4 regions of the Paenibacillus lacisediminis genome follow, and region 2 is predicted to be linked to each of the others. Evidence: predicted binding sites of a transcription regulator. Region 2 holds the regulator's gene; each other region holds the start of a gene.
What was found. Region 2 encodes Rex, which represses fermentation and respiration genes when NADH is low (regulators of the CRP and FNR family bind a similar motif). Its sites were predicted from a motif close to TTGTGAAATATTTCACAA; they were not measured.
Positions count from the first base shown of each region.

Region 1 (3,421 bases), on a different contig from region 2:
CGGCTGGCTTGAAACCGGCATCCATGTGAATCAAGACGCGGCGAAGGGCAATATTTTTCCCGAGGGCACACTTGAATTCTGCCAACTGGAAAACATTCAGCTCCAAGCCTGGGGTTCGTTGGCCAAAGGCTTATATTCAGGAGCCAGCCTGGAGAATGCCAGCGAAAGTGTGAAAAATACGGCTCAGCTAGTTAAGCGGCTGGCGGAAGAGAAGCACACTTCGCCGGAAGCGATTGTGCTTGCGTGGCTGATGAAACACCCTGCCGCCATCCAACCGGTCATCGGGACAACCAGCCCCTCCCGAATTCAGGCGTGCGCGGAAGCCGAAAACATCGTATTGAGCCGCGATGAATGGTACACCTTATACGTTAGCTCTCGAGGGGTAGGCTTGCCTTGATTTGAAATAACAACCCAAAACGACAAACGCTTGGGCCCACCTGGCCCAAGCGTTTGTTTGTTTTGTTGCATCGTTTGTTCTTAGTTTCTTACTGCGCCTTCACATATTCCGCCGATTTGATCCCGGCTTGGCGGCCGAAAATGATGATTTCCGCTACGGAGTTGCCGCCGATCCGGTTTTGGCCGTGCAGGCCGCCGGTTACTTCTCCGGCTGCAAACAGGCCTGGGATGGCTTGGCCTTCTTTATTCAATACTTCCGTGTTGGTGTTGATTTTTACGCCGCCCATCGTGTAGTGGATTCCGGGGCCGATTTTGATGGCGTAGTACGGACCCGCGGACAAGTCGTTGTCCATCCCGGTCGTTCTGCCGAACTCGGCGTCGTTTTTGTTTTTCACCGCGCCGTTCCACGTGTCCAGCGTCGCTTTCAACGCATCCGCCGGTACGCTCATTTGCTCGGCCAACGCCTCGGTGGAATCCGCTTGGAGCACAAAGCCCATTTTTTCGTACTGTTCGATCGCTTTCACGCGTGATTTGACGCCGGAATCAAATACGAGATAAGCGGATTTTTCCGGCAGTTTATTAATTGCCGCCGTGACATTGTCCCGGGTGTCCATCTCGTTGGTGAACCGCTTGCCTTCGCTGGACACGAGAATCGCGCCTTCCCCGCGAACGGCTTCCCCGATCAGATACGATTTTTCCTGCTGCACGGTCGGGTGAACCTGGATTTGATCCATATCGACCGTCGTACCGCCGAGTTTTTCGATCATCTGAATGCCGTCGCCGGTACTGCCGGTCTGGTTCGTGGTCACATATCCTTGCAAATCCGGCCGAACTTTAGAGATCATATCCATATTGGCCCCGAAACCGCCGGTCGTCACGACAACGGCACCCGCGGTGATCGTTTTTTCATCCGTTTGGTTAAAAAGCACTTTGACGCCGTTTGCCTTGCCGTCTTTTTCCGTAATCTCTTTGACGTCAGCGTTCACGAACAGTGGAATTCCTTGTTCATTGACGTTCTTCAGCAACCCGTTGACAAGGTATTGCCCGACGGCGGAGCCGTCTTCGGGACGGTGGGTGCGTTTTTCGCTCATCCCGCCCGTAATCGTAATATTGTTCAAGCGAATCCCGATCGAATCCAGCCAATCGATCGCCGCTGCGGAATTATCAACGAAGTAGCGGAGCATCTCTTTGTCGTTGGTGTCATGGCCGCCTTTTAAAGTTTCTTCATAAAATAAATCATTGCTGTCTTCGATGCCTTGCTCTTTTTGAAATTTCGTTTCGGAAGCATTCATCCCCGACGAGGCTTTCGTCGTGTTTCCGCCGGCCACCGGCATTTTTTCGAAAATCACCGGGTTCATCCCGCTGGCTTTCGCTTCAAGCGCGGCCGTCATCCCGGCGCCGCCCGCGCCGACGATGATGATATCGTATTTGTCCTTAAGCTGGTCGATTGGCGTATAGCTCGTTTGCGACGCGCCCGAAACGGCTTCGGCTTCTTTGCCTGCGTCCTTGTTTCCGGCGTTTTGGCTCTGGTTTTGGTCCTGGGTCTGGTTCTTGGTCTGATTTTGGTTCCCGCCGCCGCATCCCGCCAGTACGAGGACGAGCGAGAGAACGAGGATCAGTGCTGTCGTTGTTTTCTTGGTCATGATTACCCCTCCACTTTCTATGCCTGTTGTTCCCGTTTACTATAGCATGATTGCCTGCAAAATTTTGTGAACAAATTCACAAACTGTGTGAAACAATTCATAGTCCGGAAAGAAAACAACGCCGCCAATATCGATCGGCAGCGTTGTTTTCTTATTTTTTCTTGGCAGGTGTCCATTTGTGTCCGCAGTTCATACAGCCGTTTACAATCGTGCTTCTTCCGACAAAGCCAACCAATATGCTGACAGGCAATGAAAAGAATATAAAAACTAGCCCGAGGGGCCCCAAAAAGCCAAAAGCCGAAGCCGTATTGGCGGAAATGAGCATCACGCCGTTAAGTATAAAGAGGAAAATGCCGAAAAGAATCATGGTGACAAGACAGGTAAACAGGTAGGCGAAGCTGTACCCCCGCTTGTTGGCAGCGATCTGCGGGGACTTGCATTTTCGGCAAACAACGGTTTTTTGGTTTGCGCTGTTAGCCGGATTTCCTGCTCCTGGGGACGTAGCGGCAGACGCGCGGCTTGGCGAGTTGCCGGCCGCTCTGACCTGCCCGCTGGCCGTTCGTCCGGCTTGAGGCGCGGATGATCTTTGCGCCGGGCTTGCGGTTGGTTTCGATGGGCGTTGCACTTCCTTAGATTCCCTCCAATTCATAATTCCAGGTCTGTAGACCTATTCGACAAATCTCTCCCAAATCCTTCTAAAGACCGAGCGTAACCTGGTTCCTGCCGTTATTCTTGGACTCATACAAGGCCGTGTCGACGGATTCGATAATTTGCTCTTTCACAATGCCGGATGTTTGGGTGGTGACTCCCGCCGAGAAGGTCACCATAATAGGTTCTCCATGCTCTTCCGGAACCGGAATGGGGGTTTCTCGAACCGTTGTTAACAATCTGTTTCCGATTTTTTCCGCTTCCTTAAGTTCGGTCTCAGGCATTAAAACGGCGAATTCTTCTCCGCCCCAGCGGGCCACAACATCGGTATCCCGCACATGGCTTTCCAGTTGCTTGGCTACCGTTGACAGCACAAGATCCCCGATGCGGTGACCGTATGTATCATTGATGTCTTTAAAATGGTCCAGATCGATCAGTAATAACGAAAGCGGGCGGACATATCGATTGGAGCGAATGATTTCTTCGTCAAGGCGCTGCTCAAAATGCCTCCGGTTCGCCAGCTTCGTCAAATCATCCGTAACGGACAGCTCGTACAGCTTCTTTTCGGCGGTTTTTCGGTCGGTAATATCATTTAATACGACGATAATACCGCTTACCAGACCGTCATCCTCGACGGGATAGGTATCCGCCAAAAACGTGGAAGCCCCCTGGCCGTCCGGAACCTGGAGCTCGAATTGCCCCGTTTTTTTGCGCTGAGCCAGCAGTTGAAAGAT
Region 1 covers NZ_JBKIAX020000007.1:226,492-229,912, forward strand. The annotation lists gene ACLD72_RS15905 (aldo/keto reductase family oxidoreductase) at 1-397, shown strand, start outside; gene ACLD72_RS15910 (flavocytochrome c) at 486-2,039, opposite strand; gene ACLD72_RS15915 (hypothetical protein) at 2,191-2,664, opposite strand; gene ACLD72_RS15920 (diguanylate cyclase) at 2,735-3,421, opposite strand, start outside.
Region 1: ACLD72_RS15910 (flavocytochrome c) is a predicted target of Rex. The motif match lies at 2,104-2,121, and genes of this name have one in related genera.

Region 2 (3,421 bases):
CTGATGACCGACATCAACGGTTTATTCAAGGATTTGGCCAACGAGCGGGAAGCGCTGCGTTTCTTCATGAAGCTGGAGAGCGAGGAGACGGTTTACTGGATGGAAGCGAACGGGAATTTCCGCAGCCGCTCCTTGCAGATGTATGCCGTTCCGATCGACGTTAGCGCACAGCTAAAGGAATATTTTTTCGACAGGAAAAAAAGCGTGGTGATGACCTCGGCAACCCTGTCGGTCGACAAGTCGTTCCAATATATGATCGAACAGTTGGGACTGACGGAAGCGGCCGAGCAAGAGCGGCTGAACACGACGATGCTGCCGTCGCCGTTTGATTACCGGAACCAGGCGCTGCTCGTTATTCCGCGCGATTTTCCAAGCGTGAAGGGGAGCGTGGGCGACGATCATTTCGTCAGTACGCTGGTGCATTCGCTCGCCGATACCGCAGTGGCGACTAAAGGCCGCATGCTGGTGCTGTTTACGTCTTACCGGATGCTGCGGCAGGTGTATGATCCGCTGAAGGAGCTGCTGTCGCCGCAGGGGATCACGGTTATCGGCCAAGGCATGGACAGCGGCAGCCGCAGCAAGCTGACAAGGCGGTTCCAGGGCCAGGCGGCGTCCGTGCTGCTGGGAACGAGCAGCTTCTGGGAAGGCGTGGACATTCCGGGCGAAGCTTTGACGAGCTTGGCGATCGTCCGCCTGCCTTTCCAGCCCCCCAACCATCCGCTGGTGGAAGCGAAAAGCGAACGGCTGCAGAAGGAGAAGAAAAATCCTTTCATGAAACTGTCCGTGCCCCAGGCGGTCATCCGCTTTAAGCAGGGATTTGGCAGGCTCGTCCGCTCCTCGCAGGACCGGGGGATCGTGGTTGTTTACGATACCCGCATCTTGGAATCTTACTATGGGAAATACTTTTTATATTCACTGCCCGGGCCGAAGATGGAGCATATGCCGCTCTCTCAGATGGTTCCGCGCATATCGGAATGGTTAAGTCCGGGAGACGAAGACGTTTCTAAGTCTGCGTCAGAATAGGGGGATAAACGTATGAAATCCGAAAAAATTTCCGATGCCGTAGTACGCCGGCTGCCGGTGTATTTGCGCTTTCTCAACGAACTGAGCCGGCGCGAGGTGCCTACGGTTTCCTCACAGGAGCTCGGCCAGAAGCTCGACCTCAATCCGGCCCAGATCCGCAAAGATCTGGCCTACTTTGGCGATTTCGGGCGAAAGGGCATCGGCTACGATGTCGCGTATTTGATCGAGAAAATCCAGGAAATTCTCAATCTGGACCAACAGGTCAACGTTGCGCTGGTCGGCGCCGGTAATTTGGGGCACGCGCTTTCGAATTACAACGCTTATTTGAAGGACAACATGAAAATCGTGGCGGTGTTTGACGCGTCTCCGGCGAAGATCGGCACGCAGATCAATAACATCACAATCCAGCCGATCGAAGAGCTGACGGAAACGGTGCGGGAGAAAAATATCCGGATCGGGATTATTACCGTGCCTGATTTTGAAGCGCAGCGCGTGGCGGATCAACTGGTGGCGGCGGGAATCGGGGCGATTCTGAACTTTGCCCCTACAATTCTGAAGGTGCCGCCGGAAGTCCGCATTCATGCCGCCGATTTCACGACCGATTTGCTCAGTTTGGCGTATTACTTGGATAACGGAAACGGAAAGGAACAACCTGCTCATGAGTCGTAAATGGTTAATCAAGAACGGAACCTTTGTCGTGTTCGACCAGGCCCGTTCTATTGTTAAAGGCTATATGCTCGTTGAGGGCGATACGATCTCCTATATCGGCGAGCAGCTTCCGGAAGGCGCGGCAGACGCGGAAACTTTTGACGGAAACGGGCTGCTGTTTATGCCGGGGCTGATCAACACGCATGGCCATGCGGCGATGTCGCTATTGCGCGGTTACGGCGACGACATGGTGCTGCAGACATGGCTTCAGGAAAAAATGTGGCCGATGGAAGCCAAATTCACCGCCGGCGACGTGTACGCCGGGACGGCGTTGGCTGTGCTGGAGATGCTTAAGGGCGGGACGACCACCTTCCTGGACATGTACGACCATATGGATGAAGTGGCCAAAGTCGTGCAGGAATCGGGCATTCGGGCTGTGCTGATGCGCGGCGTTATCGGGTTGTGCCCGTCGGATGTGCAGCAGCAGAAGCTGAACGAAGCGATCGCGTTTGCGAAAAATTGGCACGGTCAAGCGGACGGCCGAATCACGACGATGATTTCGCCGCATGGGCCGTACACGTGTCCGCCGGAATTTTTCGAGAAATTCGTGCAAGCGGCTCATGATCTGGATCTGCCGATGCATACGCATATGTCAGAGACGCGGGCGGAAGTGGAGCAAAACGTGAACGATTACGGGGTCAGACCGGTTCAGCATTTGCTGAACCTCGGGATGTTCTCCCGCCCATCGCTGCTTGCTCACGCCGTGCATTTGACCGATGAAGAGATCGAGATTTTGGCGGCGCATAACGTGGCGGTGTCGCACAATCCCGGCAGTAACCTGAAGCTGGCCAGCGGCGTGGCGCGAGTACCGGAACTGCTAGGCAAAGGCGTGGTCGTGTCGCTTGGGACGGACGGGGCCGCCAGCAACAACAACCTTGATATGTTGGAGGAGGTCCGCCTTGCCGCGTTGATCCACAAAGGCGTTTCCGGCGATCCTACCGCCGTTCCGGCGCTGGAAGCCCTCAAAATGGGTACGGAATACGGAGCGAAATCGGTGTTTTTGCCGAATACGGGGAAACTTGCGGCCGGCATGAAGGCGGATTTTATCGCGCTGAATACGGAACAGGCCCATTTCCTGCCAAGGACGGATTACGTTTCCCATGTCGTCTATTCGGCCGGTTCCAAAGACGTAGAGCATGTGTGGGTTAACGGTGAGCAGGTGGTCAAACACGGGGCTTGCCTTACCCTCGACGAGGAGCGTATCCGCCATGAGGCGCAGGCGGCCTTCGAAGGGCTGCTGGCCCGGTAGAGGTTTGGTCTTGAACGGTGCGTGAGGTTGCAGTTGCAGCAGTGTGGCTAGGGTCGTGATCGTGTTGCGGTTGCAGTTGCAGCAGTGGCTTTGGTCATGATCGTGGCTGTGACTGAGCCTGTGATTGCGCCTATGGCTGCGTTAATGACTGCGTTAATGACTGCGTTAATGACTGCGTCAATGCCTAAGCCTGCGATTGCGCCGATTTAGCGGTAAAAAAAGGCGTTATTTTCGGATTTGAAGAGGTCTCGGCCACAATAAGGGACATTTTTGTCGTTATTTTCCTGCCCTGGCCGTGATTAAGGTGGATATTGCCGTCTTCGGAGGAAATAAGGCCTAAATTTACCGCTATTTTGCGGACACAAGGTAAAATTGTTCGAATAACGACCCAAATTACCGTTATTTTTCTGCGATTGTGCGAGTATGTGCGAATGGTGGGTT
Region 2 covers NZ_JBKIAX020000021.1:82,616-86,036, reverse strand. The annotation lists gene dinG (ATP-dependent DNA helicase DinG) at 1-1,023, shown strand, start outside; gene ACLD72_RS28120 (redox-sensing transcriptional repressor Rex) at 1,036-1,692, shown strand; gene ACLD72_RS28115 (amidohydrolase) at 1,682-2,980, shown strand.

Region 3 (3,421 bases), on a different contig from region 2:
TTCCCGGCAAAGGCTCCGCCAAGCATGGAAGCAGCCACAGAGGTTAGCGAGAAAATCAGCCCAAGGATAAACAACACAATGATCTTCGCCGTAACCATCCGTGTGGCCGAAACCGGAATCGTCCGCAGATTTTTCAGCGTATCGTTGTCACGCTCCATAAAAAACAGCATGGAAGCCACGATCCCTAAAATGCTGGGCAGCAGCAGCGCCTGTCCATAACTCACGATCATCCCAAACAGTTTATCGTAGACATTAAGGCCTCCAAAACCTCCATTCATCGCCAGCATCGTAAAAGGGATGGGAAAAAGAAACGCGGCAACAATCACCAATAGGATGAACTTTTTACGCTTCAGCTTGGTGAATTCGCATCTAACGAGTTTAAGCAATCCCCACGCCTCCTGTGATCTTTTTGAAATAATCCTCGAGCGTATCTTCACAGGTATGCGATTCCGAGACGTCAATCCCATTTTCGATAAACAGGCGGGTAATCGCCGAAACGGGCAATGCCATGTCATGCAAGCGCAGGCTTTGCTGATCTTCAACATAGAAGTTGAACATGTTCAAGTGCTTCTCCAGCAGACGTGCGGCCCTGGCCGTATCCGAAACGATAAAGTGAACATACTTGCTGTTTTTCTTTTCCAGTTCCTTGAGACTTAGCTCCTCCAAAAGAACGCCGTGGTCAATAATGCCGATGTCATCGGCCAGCAGAGCGATTTCGGATAAAATATGGCTGGAAATCAAAATGGTTTTTCCTCTTTCCGTACAAAGCGCGCGAATAAAACTTCTGACCTCGGCAATCCCGATCGGATCCAGCCCGTTAATCGGTTCGTCGAGTCGGGGGGAACGAAGTTGCGCTGGAAAGAGGTTCGTGAACAATTTCCTGATAAGTGGGTGGTCTGTGAGGCGTTGAAGTCATTTTCAAAGGAAGGTTACTGGTATATTGAAGAAGTGACTGTCATTGATCGCTTTGATGATTCTACGGTGGCCATAAAGCGCTATTATGAGTTGCACCGGGAACAGCCGCATCGGGAATATGGCTTTTTTCATACCTCCCGGGATCAACTGAAGCTTCGTGAAAAGTGGGCGGGAATACGAGGTCCCAGATGAAGATCAATGTGTACTATGGATATGGGATTCAAAATGAATACGGCCGCCCATTTCCCGACCGAGAAGCGGGGGACCGAAATTTTTTCATAAATCCGGGTGAAGTACTGCTCCTGCCAACGCCGGTCCCACCATAAGGCTCAGGCGTTTTTTGTTTCACCCGAATTGTTTTTTTTGAAGATATCAGAAAGTATAAACTTCGAGGGCAGGTTTAAGATATCGCAAGAAAAACTAGCCCTAAATGAGGTCTGTAATCTATCGAAGATCAACACACGCTGCCCGGACGCTTTGCATGATTATCCCCTTTGATCAGAACGCTGAGAAATGGACAAGAGCTCGCCTCACCCCGGGGCCCCTGGCCCCCCTGAACGAGAGGGATAATCGTACAAAGGTAACATGAGGGACACCAAGGTACGAACCCTATAAGGGGTAGTTCGGGCTGGATTGGCGAAAATAAACTACAGGATCGCAATCGCTTACTTTCAAGACATACTCGATAAATGCTCCTCAAGACGATCCATGGTCTGTTCAGCACCTGGGACGGCATAGGTTTTTACCTTATCGAATACTTCGGCACTTTCTTCAAAAACTGTGCTATACGTGAGTTTGGTTTTGCCAGCCAGATCCTCAAAGCTTGCCGTTGCTACAAAATGATGGAATACCGCATGTTCGAAGACGATTCGCTCGGGTTTAACGACTTCGACAAAGACGTTGGTGTTGGGAAAATTGGTGCCATCCGGACCGTGCATAATAAACTCCCATGTACCGCCCGGTTTGCTCTTTGGTTGCTTAACCCCTCCCTTGTGTGAGAAATAACATGGAAACACGTGGAAATGAAAGCGCATAATAATTGCTGTAAGCGAATTGTTCCGGCAATATTCGCTATTATTTTCACTCGTATTGTGAAAATATGCACAATTTCAGAAGAGGAGCAGATAACATGAGACATCCAAGTTGCAGGTATGTAAGAACGGGATTTTTGGCGGTACTGGTATTTATTTTGATCATGGGTGTGATCGGATGCAGCGGCAGTAATAAGGAAGCGGCGCCAGACGCAGCGGATACCCAAGGGCTTTACACACCGGGGACATATACGGGGGAAGCGCAAGGCCTACATAGCGTTATTAAAGTGGAGGTAACGGTGGATGCCAACACCATTCAGTCGGTGAAGGTTCTGGAGCAGAAGGATACGGAGGGGGTAAGTGATGCCGTTTTTGAGACCATTCCCCAGAAGGTAGTGGAGGGGCAGAGTCTGAAGGTAGATATCGTATCGGGGGCGTCCGTATCCAGCAACGGCTTGATTGAGGCGATCGCGGCCGCTTTGGCCAAGGCCGGGGCCGATATCGACGCATTGAAGAGCAAAGAACCGCTGAAGGCAGCCGCCAAAGAAGCGATCACCAAGGAAACTGAAGTCGTTATTGTCGGCGGGGGCGGGGCGGGTCTTGCCGCTGCGGTATCGGCCGCTGAGAACGGGGCAAAGGTGATTTTGATCGAAAAATCGCCTGCGCTTGGCGGGAACACGATTCGTTCGGGAGGCGAATTCAATTCCTATGACCCGGTCAGACAGCCGAAAGTAGCCATGACGAAAGCGCTGACCAATGAGTTGAAAGAGATTCTGACCTACGATGAAAAAGAATTCGGCGATTATGCCGATACGCTCAAGACGCTCAAGGGACAAATCAAGGAATACTTCGACAAAGGGGACACCACCAAGCTGTTTGATTCGCCTGAACTGCATATGATTCACACCTATATCGGCGGGAAGCGAACCGATCTTGACGGGAAAGAAATCTCCGGCAAGTTCGAGCTGGTCAAGACGCTGGCGACCAACAGCTATGGCACGATTCAATGGCTGGAGAGTCACGGAGCTAAGTTCCAGGATGGGATTGGTACCGTTCTTGGCGCCTTGTGGCCTAGAACCCATCATAATACCGAACCGCTGGGAACCGGGTATATTAACGCGATGGAAAAAAGCGCCAAAGAGCTTGGCGCAGAAATTATGATGAACACGAAAGCCACCAAGCTGATCGTCGAGAATGGCAGAATTGTCGGCGTGACCGCCGAGCAGTCGGACGGCACTCCGGTGACCTTGAAGGCTTCCAAGGGTGTGGTCATGGCCACCGGCGGTTTCGGGGCCAACCCTGAAATGGTCGTTGAATACAATAACTATTGGCCTGCTCTGGATGCAAACGTCAAGACAACCAATACCACAAATGCTACCGGCGACGGGATTGTGATGGGCAAGGAAGTCGGGGCGAATCTGTGGGGCATGGGCTTTATCCAACTGATGCCGAGCGGTCAGCCGGGAACGGGTGCT
Region 3 covers NZ_JBKIAX020000018.1:95,118-98,538, forward strand. The annotation lists gene ACLD72_RS26360 (ABC transporter permease) at 1-386, opposite strand, end outside; gene ACLD72_RS26365 (hypothetical protein) at 379-741, opposite strand; gene ACLD72_RS26370 (hypothetical protein) at 727-1,107, shown strand; partial or broken gene ACLD72_RS26375 (SRPBCC domain-containing protein) at 1,587-1,880, opposite strand; gene ACLD72_RS26380 (flavocytochrome c) at 2,045-3,421, shown strand, end outside.
Region 3: ACLD72_RS26380 (flavocytochrome c) is a predicted target of Rex. The motif match lies at 2,005-2,022, and genes of this name have one in related genera.

Region 4 (3,421 bases), on a different contig from region 2:
TCCAATACAGCCTGCCGCCCTTAAAAGCGGCTATTGCCCGGGGCCGTGCCCTGCAAGCACGGCTCCTTAATAAGTACTTTCATTGTATCACAACTAATCTGAAATTTACACGTTCGTGAAAATTTTTAAGGGGAGCCTGCAGCCGTTCAATGGCTGTGAGCTCCCCTTGCTTACTAACCTGTGAGAATTAGCAACCTAAAAAATCGCCCGATACAACTCCTCGATCTCGGCCACCGTTGTCTCCCGCGGATTACCGCCTGTGCATACGTCCTCGTATGCCGAACGCGCCAGGGTGGGGATATCTTCCTCCCGCACACCGACTTCACGGAGACGGGATGGGATGCCGACGTCCTCCGATAGCTGGCGAACCGCGGCAACTGCGGCGTTGCGCGCTTCCTGGATGCTCATTTGTTCGATTCCCGGCACGCCCATCGCTTTGGCGATGTCGCGGTATTTCTCCCCGGTGTAATCGGCGTTGTATGCCATAATGGACGGCAGCAAAATAGCATTAGCCACTCCATGAGGCGTATCGTAAAAAGCTCCCAACGGATGAGCCATACCGTGCACCAACCCCAGGCCCACATTAGAAAAGCCCATGCCGGCGATATACTGCCCCAGTGCCATTCCTTCGCGGCCTTGCGGATCATTGTTCACGGCGCCGCGCAGGGACCGGGCGATGATTTCCACCGCTTTTAGATGCAGCGCATCGGTCAATTCCCAGGCTGCTTTGGTAATGTATCCTTCGATCGCATGGGTTAGAGCGTCCATGCCGGTGGCGGCGGTGAGTCCTTTGGGCATGGAGCTCATCATATCCGGGTCAACGATGGCGACAACGGGAATGTCATGAGGATCAACGCAGACAAATTTCCGTTTGTTTTGCGTATCCGTGATTACATAATTAATTGTAACCTCCGCCGCTGTCCCGGCCGTTGTCGGAACGGCGATGATCGGTACCGATTTATGGGCCGTCGCCACTGCTCCCTCCAAACTGCGAACGTCGGCGTATTCCGGATTGTTGCTGATGATGCCGATCGCTTTGGCCGTATCCATCGGCGATCCGCCGCCGATCGCGATGATATAATCCGCCCCGGCTGCCTTAAAGGCGGTCAATCCTTTTTGCACGACTTCAATGGTAGGATTCGCTACCGTTTCATCGAAAACGGAATAGGGCAACTGGTGGAGGTCAAGCAGTTCGGTAATTTTGGACACGACATTATGCTTCACAAGCTCCTTGTCGGTTACGATCAATGCCTTAACAAAACGGCGCTGCTTCACTTCATTGACGATATCGGCAATCGCCCCGGCCCCGAAATACGAGGTTTCGTTCAAAATCATACGTTGGCTCATGGCCAAACCCTCCTTTTTTGTGAAACTGTTCACTTGAATAAGTGCATAGGACTTTCAAGTCTTGCACTATCTGACTCCATCATAAATACGATTTGTTGGAAAATCAACATAAAACAACATTAATTTGTGGTTTTTGTTTGAATTTTTTGGGCATAAAAAAATCCGCTCCATTAAGAGCGGACTTTGAAACCAGTAATGCGTTCAAATTCCTCATCAGCATCTATTCTTCGTTTATCATATGCCTCTTGGCCAATGGATTGAATTATTTTTTGCAGGGCTCTCCGCATTAAAATCGAAGATTGTTCTCTTTGAGCACGAGTAGGAGGAATAATGATGACCCCATTTACAGGTGAAATTGCCCGCTTAGTCTTATGGGATTTGATTACCGAGGATTGGCTGACTCTAAGGACTTTACGAAGCTTTACCTTTGTCATAAGAGATCATCTCCTTTACTTATATGTGTCCTGATACTTTCCTTTCATAAGCACAAATAGACCGCCCACGCCAAGGAATCGGTCTATTTGTGCCGCTATTCCATGAAGCTTACCGCCCCTAAAATCGGCTATTGCTTACTTTCTATATTGAGCGGACAAGCTCCTCTTTTCCGACCAGCACTTCCGCCAGGATGGCCGCTCCCAGCTTGAAGCCGTGCGTGAATGCCGCCTCATTATGCATGGCACTGGCCTCCGCATGAAGATCCAGCAAAGCTTCCAATTCGCGGAATTCCTCTTCGCCCAGTTTCTTGCGCCAGTTCTCCATCGCCGCGGAGATTTGTCCGCATAATGGACGATATTTCGGGTTCCTGGGCACGATCATTTCATCCGGCAAAATATTTCCGGCATAAAGCTCTTCCAAAATGCTTGGCATGTTTATCCTCCCTTTCGGTATAAGAGGCCGCCTCCTTGAAAGGAAAGTTTGCACATGGTAGGATATTTATGCAACTTTCCTTTCTTGGGGGTTGCCTTGGGGGAAGTGGCGTCGTTCTTTGAGGGATGCGCCGCTTCCTATTATTTTTCTTCGGACAAAAGCAGTTTCAGTCCCAGACGGATCGCGTCGGTTCTGGTGATATTATGTTTCTTACAATAATCAGTCACGGCTCTGTACGTTTCTTCATCGAACCGCGCCTTAATAATGTAATTCTTGGGGTTGTCCGCTTTTGGCCGACCTGTTCGTGGACTCAGCTTGTACACCTCCTTTCTGTGTCACACAAATAAAACATATATTATGTGACACGTAAAATCAATATAAAAATTCCAACTTTTGACGTGAGAATACTCTTCTCAACAGAAAATTCTTCTTTTCGCCATACATGAACTTGTAGTTATATAACCAATTGGTTATGATAATACTATCGAAAGGGGAGATAAGTATGCCGGATACCTTTGCCGTCATTGCCGAGCCTTCCCGCCGGCGGATTTTGGACCTGCTGCTTCAGTCGGAATCCAACGTAACGGATCTGGCCCAGGCGTTGGGGCTGTCGCAGCCCTTGGTGTCCAAGCATTTGCGGACGCTGCGCCAAAGCGGCCTGGTCAAGGTCCGGGTCAAGTCCCAGCAGCATATCTATTCGCTGGAAGCCGAGCCGCTGGCGGAGATCGACGAATGGCTGAAGGCCTATCGCAAGAAGTGGAATCGGCATGTTGATGCCTTGGAGAATTTTTTGGACCAGCAGAAAAAAGATTAGGAGGAAACGGAACATGAGATCGCCGATTGTGAATCCAAAGCTTATGCAAGACCAGGAGGACTGGGTGCTTGTGCTGGAACGGGGATTGAACCATCCGCCTGAAAAAGTTTGGGACGCGCTGACCCGGGCCGATCAAGTCCCCAAATGGGGGCCGTTTTCAGCAGACAAGGATCTGACCGAAGTGGGGGCCGTACGGCTGAAGCATATCAACACGCCTGAGGCAGAAGAGATGGAGGGATATGTTTTAGAGGTTAACGCTCCCCATCTGCTTGTGTTTCGATGGGGTGCAGACATCCTACGCTGGGAGCTGGCTACCCTTGACCAAGACAAGACGACCCTGGTGTTGCGGCATCGGTTTGCGGATCGCAAACAAGCGCCTTCTTACGCGGCGGG
Region 4 covers NZ_JBKIAX020000020.1:67,130-70,550, forward strand. The annotation lists gene fucO (lactaldehyde reductase) at 196-1,347, opposite strand; gene ACLD72_RS27545 (hypothetical protein) at 1,518-1,781, opposite strand; gene ACLD72_RS27550 (DUF6809 family protein) at 1,924-2,214, opposite strand; gene ACLD72_RS27555 (ArsR/SmtB family transcription factor) at 2,717-3,028, shown strand; gene ACLD72_RS27560 (SRPBCC family protein) at 3,042-3,421, shown strand, end outside.
Region 4: fucO (lactaldehyde reductase) is a predicted target of Rex. The motif match lies at 1,365-1,382, and genes of this name have one in related genera.